DNA from 2 places in the Lysinibacillus sp. FSL K6-0102 genome. Region 1 is predicted to be linked to the other one. Evidence: a T-box and tRNA genes for the amino acid it is inferred to sense, from the RefSeq annotation. Region 1 holds a T-box; the other holds one or more tRNA genes.
The links. The T-box of region 1 lies ahead of alaS (alanine--tRNA ligase). A T-box ahead of a tRNA ligase gene usually reads a tRNA of that ligase, here a tRNA-Ala.
Positions count from the first base shown of each region.

Region 2: it encodes a tRNA-Ala, which carries the amino acid that the T-box ahead of alaS (alanine--tRNA ligase) is inferred to sense. The anticodon was not compared.

Region 1 is NZ_JBBOPH010000001.1:3,340,825-3,349,838, forward strand. It holds gene NYE73_RS17035 (peptidase U32 family protein) at 1-622, opposite strand, end outside; gene NYE73_RS17040 (O-methyltransferase) at 628-1,260, opposite strand; gene mltG (endolytic transglycosylase MltG) at 1,547-2,674, opposite strand; gene NYE73_RS17050 (DUF1292 domain-containing protein) at 2,824-3,351, opposite strand; gene NYE73_RS17055 (DUF1292 domain-containing protein) at 3,694-4,002, opposite strand; gene ruvX (Holliday junction resolvase RuvX) at 4,021-4,437, opposite strand; gene NYE73_RS17065 (IreB family regulatory phosphoprotein) at 4,440-4,706, opposite strand; gene alaS (alanine--tRNA ligase) at 4,795-7,455, opposite strand; T-box leader at 7,543-7,758, opposite strand; gene corA (magnesium/cobalt transporter CorA) at 7,827-8,792, opposite strand.
Region 2 is NZ_JBBOPH010000001.1:115,443-124,456, reverse strand. It holds rRNA gene NYE73_RS00640 (23S ribosomal RNA) at 1-2,562, opposite strand, end outside; tRNA gene NYE73_RS00635 (tRNA-Ala) at 2,653-2,728, opposite strand; tRNA gene NYE73_RS00630 (tRNA-Ile) at 2,741-2,817, opposite strand; rRNA gene NYE73_RS00625 (16S ribosomal RNA) at 2,912-4,463, opposite strand; tRNA gene NYE73_RS00620 (tRNA-Ala) at 4,606-4,681, opposite strand; tRNA gene NYE73_RS00615 (tRNA-Pro) at 4,702-4,778, opposite strand; tRNA gene NYE73_RS00610 (tRNA-Arg) at 4,788-4,864, opposite strand; tRNA gene NYE73_RS00605 (tRNA-Leu) at 4,873-4,961, opposite strand; tRNA gene NYE73_RS00600 (tRNA-Gly) at 4,967-5,041, opposite strand; tRNA gene NYE73_RS00595 (tRNA-Leu) at 5,079-5,163, opposite strand; tRNA gene NYE73_RS00590 (tRNA-Lys) at 5,181-5,256, opposite strand; tRNA gene NYE73_RS00585 (tRNA-Thr) at 5,264-5,339, opposite strand; tRNA gene NYE73_RS00580 (tRNA-Val) at 5,343-5,418, opposite strand; rRNA gene rrf (5S ribosomal RNA) at 5,429-5,544, opposite strand; rRNA gene NYE73_RS00570 (23S ribosomal RNA) at 5,661-8,588, opposite strand; rRNA gene NYE73_RS00565 (16S ribosomal RNA) at 8,771-9,014, opposite strand, start outside.

The DNA of each region.
Region 1 (9,014 bases):
TATTTCGTTCATCATCATGTAGGAACATATTACGATTTTCCTGGCGATTTTCAATAGCCATTACTTTATCTTGATATAAGAAATAATGGCCAAGTAATGGACGTTTTGATTGGAACATACATGTCATGCCATGTACTTGTACTTCAATTTCCATTTCGGTATTTTCTTTAATTTCTAATACTTCATCAAGAGAAAGCTCACGCGCTAACACGGCACGCGTTGCACCACGTTTCCCCCAGTAATTAGCCGTAAACCAGTTTGTAGCTGTCGTTTCTGGATTCCAATGTAACGGAATCGTAACACCTTGCTCTCTACGAATAATGAGAACCGCTGGATCACCGTAGATTAAACGGTCCACACCGATACGTTGCATTTCATTTAAATAATCAGCAAGTGCCTCTAGCTTCTCATTATGGAAAAGTGCATTGACTGCAACATATACCTTTTTACCCGCTTCATGAATAAGCTTTGTCGCTTCTTCTACTTCTTCAACGGAGAACTCTCCTGCTAGACGTAGACCAAATTGTTGTTCACCAATAACAAAAGCATCTGCTCCAGCGACTAAAAGTGCTTTTATATGTTCTAATGATTGTGGTGTCACAAGCAATTCTGGTTTTTTCATAGTAGTCACCTCTTCAAACATAGTAATAAACCATCACCGACTGGTAAAAAAGCACTTGTATAATCTGGGTGCTGCATAATCCAATCCGTGAAGTTTTTTAAATTGCGAATCATTGTTCGCTTACGACGTGGAACATCCTTCAACTCTAAATCAGACAAACCATGCATGTACATATTATCGATATACAATACCCCACCTGATTTTACTAAAGGTGCATATTTTTCAAAAAAGCGTTGGTATTGTCCCTTCGCAGCATCAATAAAGACCGCATCGAATGTTGTGTTAATGGCCTCGTCATCCACTTCTAAAGCGTCACCCTCAATGACCGTAATTCGATCGGATACAGTCGACCGTTTAATATAGGCTTTTGCCCTTGCTACACGATCTTGATCACGTTCAATTGTAACAATTTGGACATAAGGCAATGCCTCTGCCATACGAATAGCAGAGTAACCAATTGCTGTACCTATCTCTAAAATTTTTGACGGATTTTGAATACGCAACAGTTGATTTAATGCATCAATACCTGCCAGCTGCATGATCGGTACGTGATGCTCCTCCGCAAATGCTTCCATTTCTAAAAGCAATTCATTACGTGGCTGTATAAATGATTGTATATATGCATCTGATAATTCCATTGTTTCCACCCTCATTTAAAAGGCAACGAGCGTTTGCCGTTGTCTGTACTTCATCATTTATCAACAAAAAGAAAAAGACCAAACGTGATGTCTTGGTACTTTGCCATACAAAAATGAGCAATTGCTTCGATATGCTCAAACAATTGCCACCACGCATATTTGTCCCGCATAAATGAACGGATTGATCAAAAATCACACTTTATAATAGCATGAAAATAGAAGGAAAGCTATTTTTCTTTCCTTCTATCCATCTGTTTGCTATACGATTTTTGTTCTTCCTATATGTTTACTCTTCTTTTCGTAAATATTTTTCTACCTTCTGCAAATGCTCATCATAGGTTTTTGAGAAGTGGTTGACACCCTCTTTATCTGCTAGGAAGTAGAAATAATCTGTTTGACTTGGATTTAATGATGCCTCAATCGAAGTTTTACCTGCACCTGCTATTGGACCAGGTGGTAGACCTTTATTTTTGTAAGTGTTATAGGCATTATCCACTTCTAAATCTTCATATAGAACACGATCCTTGTGATCACCCAGTGCATAGAGCACGGTTGGGTCTGTTTGGAGTGGCATCCCTTCATTGATTCGATTATAGAAGACACTTGCAATAGTCTCTCGATCCGTTTGAGCAGTCGCTTCTTCTTCCAATAATGACGCAAATGTTAACAGCTGATGTACGGACATTTGTTTTTCAGCTAATACATCACTATAGTTCTTCACTACATTGTTCATGGCTGCTATCATCTCTTCTACAATCGCTTGTAAAGATGGTTTTTCTTCATAATAAGAATACGTAGCTGGATATAAATAGCCCTCTAAGTCATAGCGAATATTGTCAGCTAAAACAGCCTCTGTAACTAGCTCAGGATAATTAGCCATCATTTGCTGAACAAATGTGTCACTCGTCACAAGATCCATAAATTCTTTTTGTGTGTACGGTGTTTTCTTTTCAATCACTTTCCCAATTTGTTCAAGTGTTAAGCCTTCTGGGACTGTCATCGTAAAGACAGGCTTACGATATACCTTCCCTGTTTTCAAGCTTTCAATGAGTTCATCAAATGTCATTGCCTGTGTTAAATCATAATTTCCCGCTTGAAATTGTGATTCATTTTTAAATTTTGCATAGTATTTAAAAACACGTGCATCTTTTATGACACCTTTTTTCTCTAGTAGTGTTGAAATGGAGGACAAACTAGAGCCAATTGGTACTTCTACTGCAATTGTTTTCGTTGCATTAGGGTCTAATGGTTTTAAAGCACCTTTTACATAATTGTACCCAAATAAACCAACAACTCCAATTATTAGTACGAAAACAATGGCAATAATTGCGACGATTTTTCTCACCATTTTTACCTCAGATTTTCTTTCTTGCATTTTTGAAAACATTTCTTGTTTTTTTGAACCGTTATCCACGGGTTTCCCCCCTATCACTATTCAATATCATACTAGAAATCAACTTTCACGACAAACAGAAATCGACAATTCAGTAGAAATTACATATGTAAAAAATCTGCCAACAACTTTCGTTAGCAGATTTTTGAGGATTCTAGAAATAGTTTATCCTATAAAGTGTTTAATACTTCTTCTACAAATTCCCATTCTTCATCTGACTCAATCGGGTATAACTCTTCAATCTGGCCTTCATTTCCAGCTATATATTGGGCTGCAAAAATATCACGCTCATCAATCGGTTCATCTGTTGCTGGCACATATAATACATACGATTTACCGAATTGCTCAGATGAAAATGTATGAATGACTTCGCACACTTGATCTTTTCCTTCTTCGTCTGTCACAGTAATTAGCTGTGGTTCTTCTTCAAATTCATCAAGTAATGTTAACACCACTTCATTAATCATTTCCCATTCGGCATCTGTTTCAACAGGCTGTAAATTTGTCATCTCACCTGTATTGTCATCATAATCAAAAGTCATCGCAGAAAGGTCTCCTGGAATTTCTTGACCGGTTTCATCTAGAAGGGAAAATAACACATAGGACTTGTCCTCCGCATCAAAGGTAAAGACCACACGACACTGCTGTTCCTTACCATCTTTCCCAATGATCATAAATTCTTGCGTTTCTTCATTCATTCTGTTTCCTCCTTTATGACAATTTGATGTCATTTATTAAATCGTTTTTTTGAGGTTAGACACTTTAGAATAGCTTCTCCTATTTTGAGCAAGTTTTCCCTGCATTTCTTCTCTACCTTTGAGCAGGTTCTCGATGTTTGGAGTGGGGCTTGGAGGTTACACTCTATTTCTAAGCGAATCCACAAACTTTATGAACGTTTCCCAACAATTGTGGATCAAATTCACACATCTACAATGCATTCATTCTTCAATTTAACAATCCTTCTACATTAGAAAAGCTTCAATAAAAAAGGAACAAGGACTGCAAGCTGCGATCCTTGTTCCAAGCTTTGAGTTAGAAGATTAGTCTTCGTTTTCATCCTCTAAAGCGTTTAAAACGTCCTCTACCATATCCCACTCTGCTTCAGTTTCGATTGGTGTTAATTCACCATCTTCACCATTTTCAGATGGTACAAATGAAGATACAAAGATTTCAACTGAGCCATCTTCATCTTCCTCTGCGCCTACCATTGAGTAAAACACATATGATTTGCCAAACTCTGGAGATTCATGAACGTGAATCACTTCACAAAGCTGCTCGTTTCCGTTTTCGTCAATCACTGTAATGTGTTGAACATGTAATTCTTCTTCATGGTTATGCTCGTGTGCCATGCATAGTCACCTCATCAATTAATTTTTGCTATCTAAGTAGCCTTGTAAAATCATCACAGCTGCCATTTTATCAATGACCTGCTTGCGCTTTTTGCGACTCACGTCCGCTTCGATCAGCATACGTTCAGCAGCCATCGTCGTTAAACGTTCATCCCATAATTTGACCGGTAGTGAGAAATGCTCTTCTAATAGCTTTTTATAGTTCTCAGAAGCCTCTCCACGCGGTCCAACCGTATTATTCATGTTTTTTGGAAAACCTACAACAAATTCTGTTATAGTATATTCCTTTACTAGCTCAGCGATACGGTCAATACCGAACTCACCATTAGCTTCATCAATTTTTACGGTTTCAATACCTTGGGCGGTCCAACCAAGGGCATCACTTACAGCAACACCCACAGTTTTTGACCCAACGTCTAATCCCATAATTCTCATTTCTAGTCCTCGTTATTCTTTTTGATATAAAATTTAACAAGCTCCTCTAGAATTTCGTCACGCTCAAGCTTGCGAATTAAATTACGAGCATCCTGATGGCGAGGAATATACGCCGGATCACCAGAAAGTAAGTAACCAACAATCTGATTGATAGGGTTATATCCCTTTTCCTCTAATGAAGAATGAACTTTCAACATTACCTGCTTGACTTCCTGTTCCATTGATTCTTCTGGAAAATTAAATTTCATCGTTTGATCAAATGAACTCATGACCAGCACCTCGCTTTCAGAAATAAGGAGATGTGCAAACAAGCTCATCTCCAATTTCTCTTTATTATAACATGTTTTGGTGAATTAATTAAATGGATTTAACATAATCATACACAGAAAGTAGTGCTTCATCAAGTTTTGATGCATCTTTTGCACCTGCCATCGCCATATCTGGACGACCGCCACCTTTACCACCACATGCTTCCGCAACCATTTTCACAATATTCCCTGCATGGTAATTGCCACCAACTAATTCTTTTGAAACACCAGCACATAACATAATTTTTTCACCATCAACTGCTCCAAGAACAATGACTGCTTTTGGCATTTTTGCTTTCAGGTCATCCATCATTTGACGGAGTTGATTGTTATCCTTCGCTTCCACTTTTGTAGATAGCACTGTCACATCTCCAATTGTTTGAGCGGCATCAACAACTGCCCCTGCCTGTGCATTGGCGATTTTTTGAGATAATGCTTCGTTTTCACGTTGTAATTCTTTGTAGTCTGCTTGTAATGCCTGTACTTTTGTGACAATATCTTTAGCATTTGCTTTTAATAATGTCGCTGCATCATTTAATAATGCTTCTTCTTCTTTTACTGCTTCATAAGCAACTTTTCCTGTAACAGCTTCAATACGACGAGTACCTGCACCGATACCACCTTCTGAAACAATTTTAAAGAAGCCAATTTCAGAAGAGCGTTTAACATGGATACCACCACATAGCTCAATCGAATAATCTCCGATGGATACTACACGTACAACATCTCCATATTTTTCACCGAATAATGCCATAGCACCCATTGCTTTTGCTTCATCAATACCTTTTTCTTCAATAACGACCTCTATATCATCCCACACTTTTTCATTTACAATACGTTCAATTTGCTGTAGTTCTTCTTTTGTAACTTGACCAAAGTGAGAGAAATCAAAACGTAAACGATCAGGTCCTACATATGATCCAGCTTGGTTCACATGATCACCGAGCACATCTTTTAATGCACGTTGCATAATATGTGTTGCCGTATGGTTTTTAATGATTAAATTACGGTCATCACGATTGACCACTGCTTGCACTGCATCTTCCACATGCATTTCCCCAGATTCAACTACTACTGTATGAAGCGGTTGACCATTCGGTGCTTTTTGAACATCTTTTACAACAGCTGTAAAGCTATCATTTGAAATAGTACCACTATCAGCAATTTGACCACCCATTTCAGCGTAGAATGGTGTCTTCGCTAAAATAACCAATGCTTCCTGACCTTCCGAAGCGACTTTCGCAACTTGACCATTGACGATCATTGCAGCGATTTCAGTATTAACACTTAACGTATCATAGCCAACAAATTCACTTGCAACCGTTAAGTTTGCTAATACTTCATTCTGTACTTGCATCGAATCAACATCTTGTCGTGCAGCACGCGCGCGTTCACGTTGCTCTTCCATCGCTGCCTCAAAACCTTCATGATCTACTTTCATGCCTACTTCCTCTGCATATTCTTCCGTTAGCTCGATTGGGAAACCATAAGTATCATATAAACGGAAAGCATCTGCTCCTGGGATGTAATCATGACCAGCTGCTTTTTGAGATTCCACTACTTCATTAAAGATAGCTAAACCACCATCTAATGTTTCATGGAAACGAATTTCTTCATTTTTAATGACACGTTGAATAAATTCGCATTTCTCTGTAACTTCTGGATAGAAGTCTTCCATAATTTTACCCACAGTTGGTACAAGTTCAAACATAAATGGTTTTTCAATACCAATTTGTTTAGCATAGCGAACGGCACGACGTAGTAAGCGACGTAATACATAGCCACGGCCTTCATTTGAAGGCAGGGCACCATCGCCTATAGCAAATGCTACTGTACGGATATGGTCTGCAATCACTTTAAATGGTGTATTAATATCTTCATCTGAGCCAAAGATTTCATTTAAGTCTACTTCGCCAGGTCGTTTATATTTACGATTGGCAAACTCCTCGATTTTTTCAATAATTGGCATAAATAAATCAGTATCAAAGTTTGTTGGTACATTTTGCACGACGGACACAATACGCTCTAAGCCCATACCTGTATCAATATTTTGCTTTGGTAGTGGCGTGTAAGTGCCATCAGGATTATGGTTAAATTGAGAGAACACAAGGTTCCAAATTTCTAGGTAACGCTCATTTTCTCCTCCTGGATACATTTCAGGGTCATTTTCATCTGAGCCGTATTCTACGCCGCGATCATAAAAAATCTCTGAGTTCGGACCAGATGGGCCTTCTCCTATATCCCAGAAGTTCCCTTCTAAACGGATTAAACGTTCTTCTGGAATACCGATTTCCTGATGCCAAACATCATATGCTTCCTGGTCTTCTGGGTGAATCGTGATGGATAATAACGCTGGATCAAAGCCCATCCATTTTTTATCTGTTAAAAACTCCCAAGCATAATGAATTGCTTCTTTTTTAAAGTAGTCACCAATAGAGAAGTTTCCTAACATTTCAAAGAATGTATGGTGTCGAGCTGTTTTCCCAACGTTTTCAATATCGTTGGTACGAATCGATTTTTGTGCATTTGTAATACGTGGATTATCAGGGATAATACGGCCATCAAAATATGGTTTCAAAGTTGCAACACCTGAGTTGATCCAAAGAAGTGATGGATCATTTATTGGCACAAGTGGAGCTGATGGCTCATGATGATGCCCCTTTTCTTTAAAAAATTCCAAATACATACGGCGAATCTCTACTGCTTTCATTGGATAAATTCCTCCTATTTTATATTGTAAAATCACGATACGAATCCTGCGATTTACCGAAGAAAATAAAAAAAGCCCTCATCCCCAAAAAGGGACGAGGACTTGTCATTAGTCTCGCGGTACCACCCTAGTTGTAAGTAAAAACCTTACTTACCTCTTTAGCACTTGTAACGTCAGTGAACGGCAGGGATTAGCTGCACTCTGGAGTAGCTTTCGGCATTTGCTGTTGTGAGGATTTTTTCAGCCTAGAAATCCCTTTCTTGTGCACACACAAATACGTACTTTTTCCATCATCGTTTTTACTTTTTCTATCGAAAATTATAAAAAAAATCTATTGCGCTGTCAATTAGTACTAGTATGACTAACACTAACTAAGCAATCATTTTTTTGAAATATATCCACATACCCCATGTAAAAATAACTAAGAAGGCGCTAATTGCAATAGTTGTATAAGGGGTATCTTGATAAGGTAAAGGTACATTCATTCCAAAAAAACTAGTAATTACTGATAGTGGTAACATAATTGTCGAAATGACCGTTAATAAATTCAGCTTTTCAATGGATTTCCCACTGATAATTGAAAAATACGTATCAAGCGTGCTGTTCACTAAATCGCGATATGTCTCTGTGGAGTCGACAATACGCTCTAGATGGTCATTCAAATCTTTATAGAATGGAATATTTTCTTCTTGAATATCAAATTTCCACTGGCCATTGATTGTAGAAAAAATTCTTCTTTGTGGCATAATGGCCTGACGAATTAAAATAATTGTCCGCTTCAATGCAAGAAATTCCTCTGTCACCACTTTTGGTTGATAATCATAAATTTCTTCTTCTAGTTCATCTATACGTGCGCGAATTCGTTCTAATACTGGGAAGTATTCGTCTGTAATACCGTCAATAATTGTATGCAATAAAAAATCAGTACCCTTTTCCAAATATCTTGGGCTATTGACACAAACATTTTCCATTTTTCCTAGCCATTGCAACTTTTGCTTATGCACTGTCACAATATAGTTTGGTCCCATAAAAATATTTAACTCAACGGTTGTAATTTCATTGTTACTTTTCTCATTATAAATTGGTGCATGGAGCACAAAAAATTTATAATCACCATAACTATCCATTTTTGGACGTGAGCCTTCATGTAAGCAATCTTCAACTGCTAGTGGATGAAAGCCAAATACATCAGCTATATTATTCAATTCATTATAACTATAGTCATATAAATCTACCCATAATAAATCTTCGTTATGAATAGGGAGTTGTAAATCAATCATATTGAAATCATGTTGGACTGTCTTACTGCTGCTATTATAATAGTGGATTTTAATCATTGCATTTCACCTCGTGTTTGTTATTGAGGGAAACAAAAGGTCATCCTTAATCACCCTTTGTCTGCATCGGTGATCAGAAATCGATGACTTTTTATGTGTTTCCCTTTGCCTAAATGATACTTATTCGGTTCAGGACTACTATCCATTTCTCATCACCTTCCTTCCATAACAAAAACACGCCTTCTACGAATGAAGGCGTGTTGAATTCACATATCAAAAAAT
Region 2 (9,014 bases), 3.2 Mb from region 1:
ACTACAGCCCCAGGATGCGATGAGCCGACATCGAGGTGCCAAACCTCCCCGTCGATGTGGACTCTTGGGGGAGATAAGCCTGTTATCCCCGGGGTAGCTTTTATCCGTTGAGCGATGGCCCTTCCATGCGGAACCACCGGATCACTAAGCCCGTCTTTCGACCCTGCTCGACTTGTAGGTCTCGCAGTCAAGCTCCCTTGTGCCTTTACACTCTACGAATGATTTCCAACCATTCTGAGGGAACCTTTGGGCGCCTCCGTTACCTTTTAGGAGGCGACCGCCCCAGTCAAACTGTCCGCCTGACACTGTCTCCTGCCCCGCTAAGGGGCATGGGTTAGAATTTCAATACAACCAGGGTAGTATCCCACCGACGCCTCCTTCGAAGCTGGCGCTCCGAGATCTCTGGCTCCTACCTATCCTGTACAAGTTGTACCAAAATTCAATATCAGGCTACAGTAAAGCTCCACGGGGTCTTTCCGTCCTGTCGCGGGTAACCTGCATCTTCACAGGTACTATAATTTCACCGAGTCTCTCGTTGAGACAGTGCCCAGATCGTTACGCCTTTCGTGCGGGTCGGAACTTACCCGACAAGGAATTTCGCTACCTTAGGACCGTTATAGTTACGGCCGCCGTTTACTGGGGCTTCAATTCGCAGCTTCGCTTGCGCTAACCACTCCTCTTAACCTTCCAGCACCGGGCAGGCGTCAGCCCCTATACGTCACCTTACGGTTTTGCAGAGACCTGTGTTTTTGCTAAACAGTCGCCTGGGCCTATTCACTGCGGCTCTCATGCGCTTGCACGCTCAAGAGCACCCCTTCTCCCGAAGTTACGGGGTCATTTTGCCGAGTTCCTTAACGAGAGTTCTCTCGCACACCTTAGGATTCTCTCCTCGACTACCTGTGTCGGTTTGCGGTACGGGCACCTCTCACCTCGATAGAGGCTTTTCTTGGCAGTGTGAAATCAGGAACTTCGTCCATACGGACTCGCCATCACAGCTCAACGTTACAGTGTGCGGATTTGCCTACACACACGCCTTACTGCTTGGACGCGCACAACCAACGGCGCGCTTACCCTATCCTACTGCGTCCCCCCATTTCTCAAACGGTGAGGAGGTGGTACAGGAATATCAACCTGTTGTCCATCGCCTACGCCTATCGGCCTCGGCTTAGGTCCCGACTAACCCTGAGCGGACGAGCCTTCCTCAGGAAACCTTAGTCATACGGTGGACGGGATTCTCACCCGTCTTTCGCTACTCATACCGGCATTCTCACTTCTAAGCGCTCCACCAGTCCTTCCGATCTGACTTCAACGCACTTAGAACGCTCTCCTACCACTGACATCGTAGATGTCAATCCACAGCTTCGGTGAATCGTTTAGCCCCGATACATTTTCGGCGCAGCGTCACTCGACCAGTGAGCTATTACGCACTCTTTAAATGATGGCTGCTTCTAAGCCAACATCCTGGTTGTCTGTGCAACGCCACATCCTTTTCCACTTAACGATTACTTTGGGACCTTAGCTGGTGGTCTGGGCTGTTTCCCTTTTGACTACGGATCTTATCACTCGCAGTCTGACTCCCGTGTATAAATATCTGGCATTCGGAGTTTGTCTGAATTCGGTAAACCGGGATGGCCCCCTAGTCCAAACAGTGCTCTACCTCCAGTATTCTCATCACGAGGCTAGCCCTAAAGCTATTTCGGAGAGAACCAGCTATCTCCAAGTTCGATTGGAATTTCTCCGCTACCCACACCTCATCCCCGCACTTTTCAACGTGCGTGGGTTCGGGCCTCCAGTAAGTGTTACCTCACCTTCACCCTGGACATGGGTAGATCACCTGGTTTCGGGTCTACGACCACGTACTATTTCGCCCTATTCAGACTCGCTTTCGCTGCGGCTCCGCCTTCTAAAGCTTAACCTTGCACGTAATCGTAACTCGCCGGTTCATTCTACAAAAGGCACGCTATCACCCATTAACGGGCTCTAACTACTTGTAGGCACACGGTTTCAGGATCTCTTTCACTCCCCTTCCGGGGTGCTTTTCACCTTTCCCTCACGGTACTGGTTCACTATCGGTCACTAGGTAGTATTTAGCCTTGGGAGATGGTCCTCCCGGATTCCGACGGAATTTCACGTGTTCCGCCGTACTCAGGATCCACTCAGGAGAGAACGAACTTTCGACTACAGGGCTTTTACCTGCTCTGGCGGACCTTTCCAAGTCGCTTCATCTAACTCGCTCTTTTGTAACTCCGTATAGAGTGTCCTACAACCCCAAGAGGCAAGCCTCTTGGTTTGGGCTCTTCCCGTTTCGCTCGCCGCTACTCAGGGAATCGATTTTTCTTTCTCTTCCTCCAGGTACTTAGATGTTTCAGTTCCCTGGGTCTGCCTTCAAGACGCTATGTATTCACGTCAAGATACTACGCGATTAAACGTAGTGGGTTCCCCCATTCGGAAATCTCCGGATCAAAGCTCACTTACAGCTCCCCGAAGCATATCGGTGTTAGTGCCGTCCTTCTTCGGCTCCTAGTGCCAAGGCATTCGCCGTGCGCCCTTAATAACTTAACCAAGTTATTAAGCCTATAAAAAACTTAAAAAAATAAATGTGTTTGTTACAATTTCAATGTCGTTTTATCCAGTTTTCAAAGAACAAAAAAATGGTGGAGCCTAGCGGGATCGAACCGCTGACCTCCTGCGTGCAAGGCAGGCGCTCTCCCAGCTGAGCTAAGGCCCCAAGAGGTATATATGGTGGGCCTAAATGGACTCGAACCATCGACCTCACGCTTATCAGGCGTGCGCTCTAACCAGCTGAGCTATAGGCCCTCTTGGAAGTTTTATTAAATTTCATAAACCTTCAAAACTGAACGCAAAACGTAATCTTACAAACCCAAGGTTTGTATTCCGAAATAATCCTTAGAAAGGAGGTGATCCAGCCGCACCTTCCGATACGGCTACCTTGTTACGACTTCACCCCAATCATCTATCCCACCTTCGGCGGCTGGCTCCAAAAGGTTACCTCACCGACTTCGGGTGTTACAAACTCTCGTGGTGTGACGGGCGGTGTGTACAAGGCCCGGGAACGTATTCACCGCGGCATGCTGATCCGCGATTACTAGCGATTCCGGCTTCATGTAGGCGAGTTGCAGCCTACAATCCGAACTGAGAACGACTTTATCGGATTAGCTCCCTCTCGCGAGTTGGCAACCGTTTGTATCGTCCATTGTAGCACGTGTGTAGCCCAGGTCATAAGGGGCATGATGATTTGACGTCATCCCCACCTTCCTCCGGTTTGTCACCGGCAGTCACCTTAGAGTGCCCAACTAAATGATGGCAACTAAGATCAAGGGTTGCGCTCGTTGCGGGACTTAACCCAACATCTCACGACACGAGCTGACGACAACCATGCACCACCTGTCACCGTTGCCCCCGAAGGGGAAACTATATCTCTACAGTGGTCAACGGGATGTCAAGACCTGGTAAGGTTCTTCGCGTTGCTTCGAATTAAACCACATGCTCCACCGCTTGTGCGGGCCCCCGTCAATTCCTTTGAGTTTCAGTCTTGCGACCGTACTCCCCAGGCGGAGTGCTTAATGCGTTAGCTGCAGCACTAAGGGGCGGAAACCCCCTAACACTTAGCACTCATCGTTTACGGCGTGGACTACCAGGGTATCTAATCCTGTTTGCTCCCCACGCTTTCGCGCCTCAGCGTCAGTTACAGACCAGAAAGTCGCCTTCGCCACTGGTGTTCCTCCAAATCTCTACGCATTTCACCGCTACACTTGGAATTCCACTTTCCTCTTCTGCACTCAAGTCCCCCAGTTTCCAATGACCCTCCACGGTTGAGCCGTGGGCTTTCACATCAGACTTAAAGGACCGCCTGCGCGCGCTTTACGCCCAATAATTCCGGACAACGCTTGCCACCTACGTATTACCGCGGCTGCTGGCACGTAGTTAGCCGTGGCTTTCTAATAAGGTACCGTCAAGGTACAGCCAGTTACTACTGTACTTGTTCTTCCCTTACAACAGAGTTTTACGATCCGAAAACCTTCTTCACTCACGCGGCGTTGCTCCATCAGGCTTTCGCCCATTGTGGAAGATTCCCTACTGCTGCCTCCCGTAGGAGTCTGGGCCGTGTCTCAGTCCCAGTGTGGCCGATCACCCTCTCAGGTCGGCTACGCATCGTCGCCTTGGTGAGCCGTTACCTCACCAACTAGCTAATGCGCCGCGGGCCCATCCTATAGCGACAGCCGAAACCGTCTTTCAGTCTTTCACCATGAAGCAAAAGAGATTATTCGGTATTAGCCCCGGTTTCCCGGAGTTATCCCAAACTATAGGGTAGGTTGCCCACGTGTTACTCACCCGTCCGCCGCTAACGTCAAAGGAGCAAGCTCCTTTTCTGTTCGCTCGACTTGCATGTATTAGGCACGCCGCCAGCGTTCGTCCTGAGCCAGGATCAAACTCTCCATAAAAGAAATTTGATTAGCTCAAATTGTTTTGCTGGCATCATGTTTGATGTCCAAAATTATGTTTCGTTCACTAGCAAAACTAGCTACTTAAAACTTTATTGATTACGTTTTGCTTGTTCAGTTTTCAAGGTTCATGTAATTGAATTGGTGGAGCCTAGCGGGATCGAACCGCTGACCTCCTGCGTGCAAGGCAGGCGCTCTCCCAGCTGAGCTAAGGCCCCATATTTTTATTTTTAGGAAATGGTCGGGAAGACAGGATTCGAACCTGCGACCCCTTGGTCCCAAACCAAGTGCTCTACCAAGCTGAGCTACTTCCCGTTGTTCTTATGGCGCGCCCGACAGGAGTCGAACCCATAACCTTCTGATCCGTAGTCAGACGCTCTATCCAATTGAGCTACGGGCGCATTTAAAATGGTGCCGAGGACCGGAATCGAACCGGTACGGTAGTCACCTACCGCAGGATTTTAAGTCCTGTGCGTCTGCCAGTTCCGCCACCCCGGCACATTTGGAGCGGAAGACGAGGTTCGAACTCGCGACCCCCACCTTGGCAAGGTGGTGTTCTACCACTGAACTACTTCCGCATGTGCATAAGCTTTTTTTATCTGGCAATGAAAATAATGGTGCGGGTGAAGGGAGTCGAACCCCCACGCCTTGCGGCGCTAGATCCTAAGTCTAGTGCGTCTGCCAATTCCGCCACACCCGCTTATTATTATTTATAAATGGTGAGCCATGAAGGACTCGAACCTTCGACCCTCTGATTAAAAGTCAGATGCTCTACCAACTGAGCTAATGGCTCGAAAAAATGGTGCCGGCTATAGGAATCGAACCCACGACCTACTGATTACAAGTCAGTTGCTCTACCTGCTGAGCTAAACCGGCATATGGTGGAGGATGACGGGCTCGAACCGCCGACCCTCTGCTTGTAAGGCAGATGCTCTCCCAGCTGAGCTAATCCTCCTGGGTATTATGCCTAGCGACGTCCTACTCTCACAGGGGGAAGCCCCCAACTACCATCGGCGCTAAAGAGCTTAACTTCCGTGTTCGGTATGGGAACGGGTGTGACCTCTTTGCCATCATCACTAGACTTATTAAAAGACAAGATTTATTATACCATATTTCAGTATAAATGCAAGCTTTTTTTAAAAGCTTACTTGTTCTTTCAAAACTGGATAAACGGCGCATTGAATGTTTCAAACTTTTTTGGTTAAGTCCTCGATCGATTAGTATTCGTCAGCTCCATGTGTCACCACACTTCCACCTCGAACCTATCTACCTCATCGTCTTTGAGGGATCTTACTTACTTGCGTAATGGGAAATCTCATCTTGAGGGGGGCTTCATGCTTAGATGCTTTCAGCACTTATCCCGTCCACACATAGCTACCCAGCGATGCCTTTGGCAAGACAACTGGTACACCAGCGGTGTGTCCATCCCGGTCCTCTCGTACTAAGGACAGCTCCTCTCAAATTTCCTACGCCCACGACGGATAGGGACCGAACTGTCTCACGACGTTCTGAACCCAGCTCGCGTACCGCTTTAATGGGCGAACAGCCCAACCCTTGGGACCGACTACAGCCCCAGGATGCGATGAGCCGACATCGAGGTGCCAAACCTCCCCGTCGATGTGGACTCTTGGGGGAGATAAGCCTGTTATCCCCGGGGTAGCTTTTATCCGTTGAGCGATGGCCCTTCCATGCGGAACCACCGGATCACTAAGCCCGTCTTTCGACCCTGCTCGACTTGTAGGTCTCGCAGTCAAGCTCCCTTGTGCCTTTACACTCTACGAATGATTTCCAACCATTCTGAGGGAACCTTTGGGCGCCTCCGTTACCTTTTAGGAGGCGACCGCCCCAGTCAAACTGTCCGCCTGACACTGTCTCCTGCCCCGCTAAGGGGCATGGGTTAGAATTTCAATACAACCAGGGTAGTATCCCACCGACGCCTCCTTCGAAGCTGGCGCTCCGAGATCTCTGGCTCCTACCTATCCTGTACAAGTTGTACCAAAATTCAATATCAGGCTACAGTAAAGCTCCACGGGGTCTTTCCGTCCTGTCGCGGGTAACCTGCATCTTCACAGGTACTATAATTTCACCGAGTCTCTCGTTGAGACAGTGCCCAGATCGTTACGCCTTTCGTGCGGGTCGGAACTTACCCGACAAGGAATTTCGCTACCTTAGGACCGTTATAGTTACGGCCGCCGTTTACTGGGGCTTCAATTCGCAGCTTCGCTTGCGCTAACCACTCCTCTTAACCTTCCAGCACCGGGCAGGCGTCAGCCCCTATACGTCACCTTACGGTTTTGCAGAGACCTGTGTTTTTGCTAAACAGTCGCCTGGGCCTATTCACTGCGGCTCTCATGCGCTTGCACGCTCAAGAGCACCCCTTCTCCCGAAGTTACGGGGTCATTTTGCCGAGTTCCTTAACGAGAGTTCTCTCGCACACCTTAGGATTCTCTCCTCGACTACCTGTGTCGGTTTGCGGTACGGGCACCTCTCACCTCGATAGAGGCTTTTCTTGGCAGTGTGAAATCAGGAACTTCGTCCATACGGACTCGCCATCACAGCTCAACGTTACAGTGTGCGGATTTGCCTACACACACGCCTTACTGCTTGGACGCGCACAACCAACGGCGCGCTTACCCTATCCTACTGCGTCCCCCCATTTCTCAAACGGTGAGGAGGTGGTACAGGAATATCAACCTGTTGTCCATCGCCTACGCCTATCGGCCTCGGCTTAGGTCCCGACTAACCCTGAGCGGACGAGCCTTCCTCAGGAAACCTTAGTCATACGGTGGACGGGATTCTCACCCGTCTTTCGCTACTCATACCGGCATTCTCACTTCTAAGCGCTCCACCAGTCCTTCCGATCTGACTTCAACGCACTTAGAACGCTCTCCTACCACTGACATCGTAGATGTCAATCCACAGCTTCGGTGAATCGTTTAGCCCCGATACATTTTCGGCGCAGCGTCACTCGACCAGTGAGCTATTACGCACTCTTTAAATGATGGCTGCTTCTAAGCCAACATCCTGGTTGTCTGTGCAACGCCACATCCTTTTCCACTTAACGATTACTTTGGGACCTTAGCTGGTGGTCTGGGCTGTTTCCCTTTTGACTACGGATCTTATCACTCGCAGTCTGACTCCCGTGTATAAATATCTGGCATTCGGAGTTTGTCTGAATTCGGTAAACCGGGATGGCCCCCTAGTCCAAACAGTGCTCTACCTCCAGTATTCTCATCACGAGGCTAGCCCTAAAGCTATTTCGGAGAGAACCAGCTATCTCCAAGTTCGATTGGAATTTCTCCGCTACCCACACCTCATCCCCGCACTTTTCAACGTGCGTGGGTTCGGGCCTCCAGTAAGTGTTACCTCACCTTCACCCTGGACATGGGTAGATCACCTGGTTTCGGGTCTACGACCACGTACTATTTCGCCCTATTCAGACTCGCTTTCGCTGCGGCTCCGCCTTCTAAAGCTTAACCTTGCACGTAATCGTAACTCGCCGGTTCATTCTACAAAAGGCACGCTATCACCCATTAACGGGCTCTAACTACTTGTAGGCACACGGTTTCAGGATCTCTTTCACTCCCCTTCCGGGGTGCTTTTCACCTTTCCCTCACGGTACTGGTTCACTATCGGTCACTAGGTAGTATTTAGCCTTGGGAGATGGTCCTCCCGGATTCCGACGGAATTTCACGTGTTCCGCCGTACTCAGGATCCACTCAGGAGAGAACGAACTTTCGACTACAGGGCTTTTACCTGCTCTGGCGGACCTTTCCAAGTCGCTTCATCTAACTCGCTCTTTTGTAACTCCGTATAGAGTGTCCTACAACCCCAAGAGGCAAGCCTCTTGGTTTGGGCTCTTCCCGTTTCGCTCGCCGCTACTCAGGGAATCGATTTTTCTTTCTCTTCCTCCAGGTACTTAGATGTTTCAGTTCCCTGGGTCTGCCTTCAAGACGCTATGTATTCACGTCAAGATACTACGCGATTAAACGTAGTGGGTTCCCCCATTCGGAAATCTCCGGATCAAAGCTCACTTACAGCTCCCCGAAGCATATCGGTGTTAGTGCCGTCCTTCTTCGGCTCCTAGTGCCAAGGCATTCGCCGTGCGCCCTTAATAACTTAACCAAGTTATTAAGCCTATAAAAAAACTTAAAAAATAAATGTGTTTGTTACAATTTCAATGTCGTTTTATCCAGTTTTCAAAGAACAAGTTTTGAAGTGTTTCATTCAGATAGAATGAACCTTCAAAACTGAACGCAAAACGTAATCTTACAAACCCAAGGTTTGTATTCCGAAATAATCCTTAGAAAGGAGGTGATCCAGCCGCACCTTCCGATACGGCTACCTTGTTACGACTTCACCCCAATCATCTATCCCACCTTCGGCGGCTGGCTCCAAAAGGTTACCTCACCGACTTCGGGTGTTACAAACTCTCGTGGTGTGACGGGCGGTGTGTACAAGGCCCGGGAACGTATTCACCGCGGCATGCTGATCCGCGATTACTAGCGATTCCGGCTTCATGTAGGCGAGTTGCAGCCTACAATCCGAACT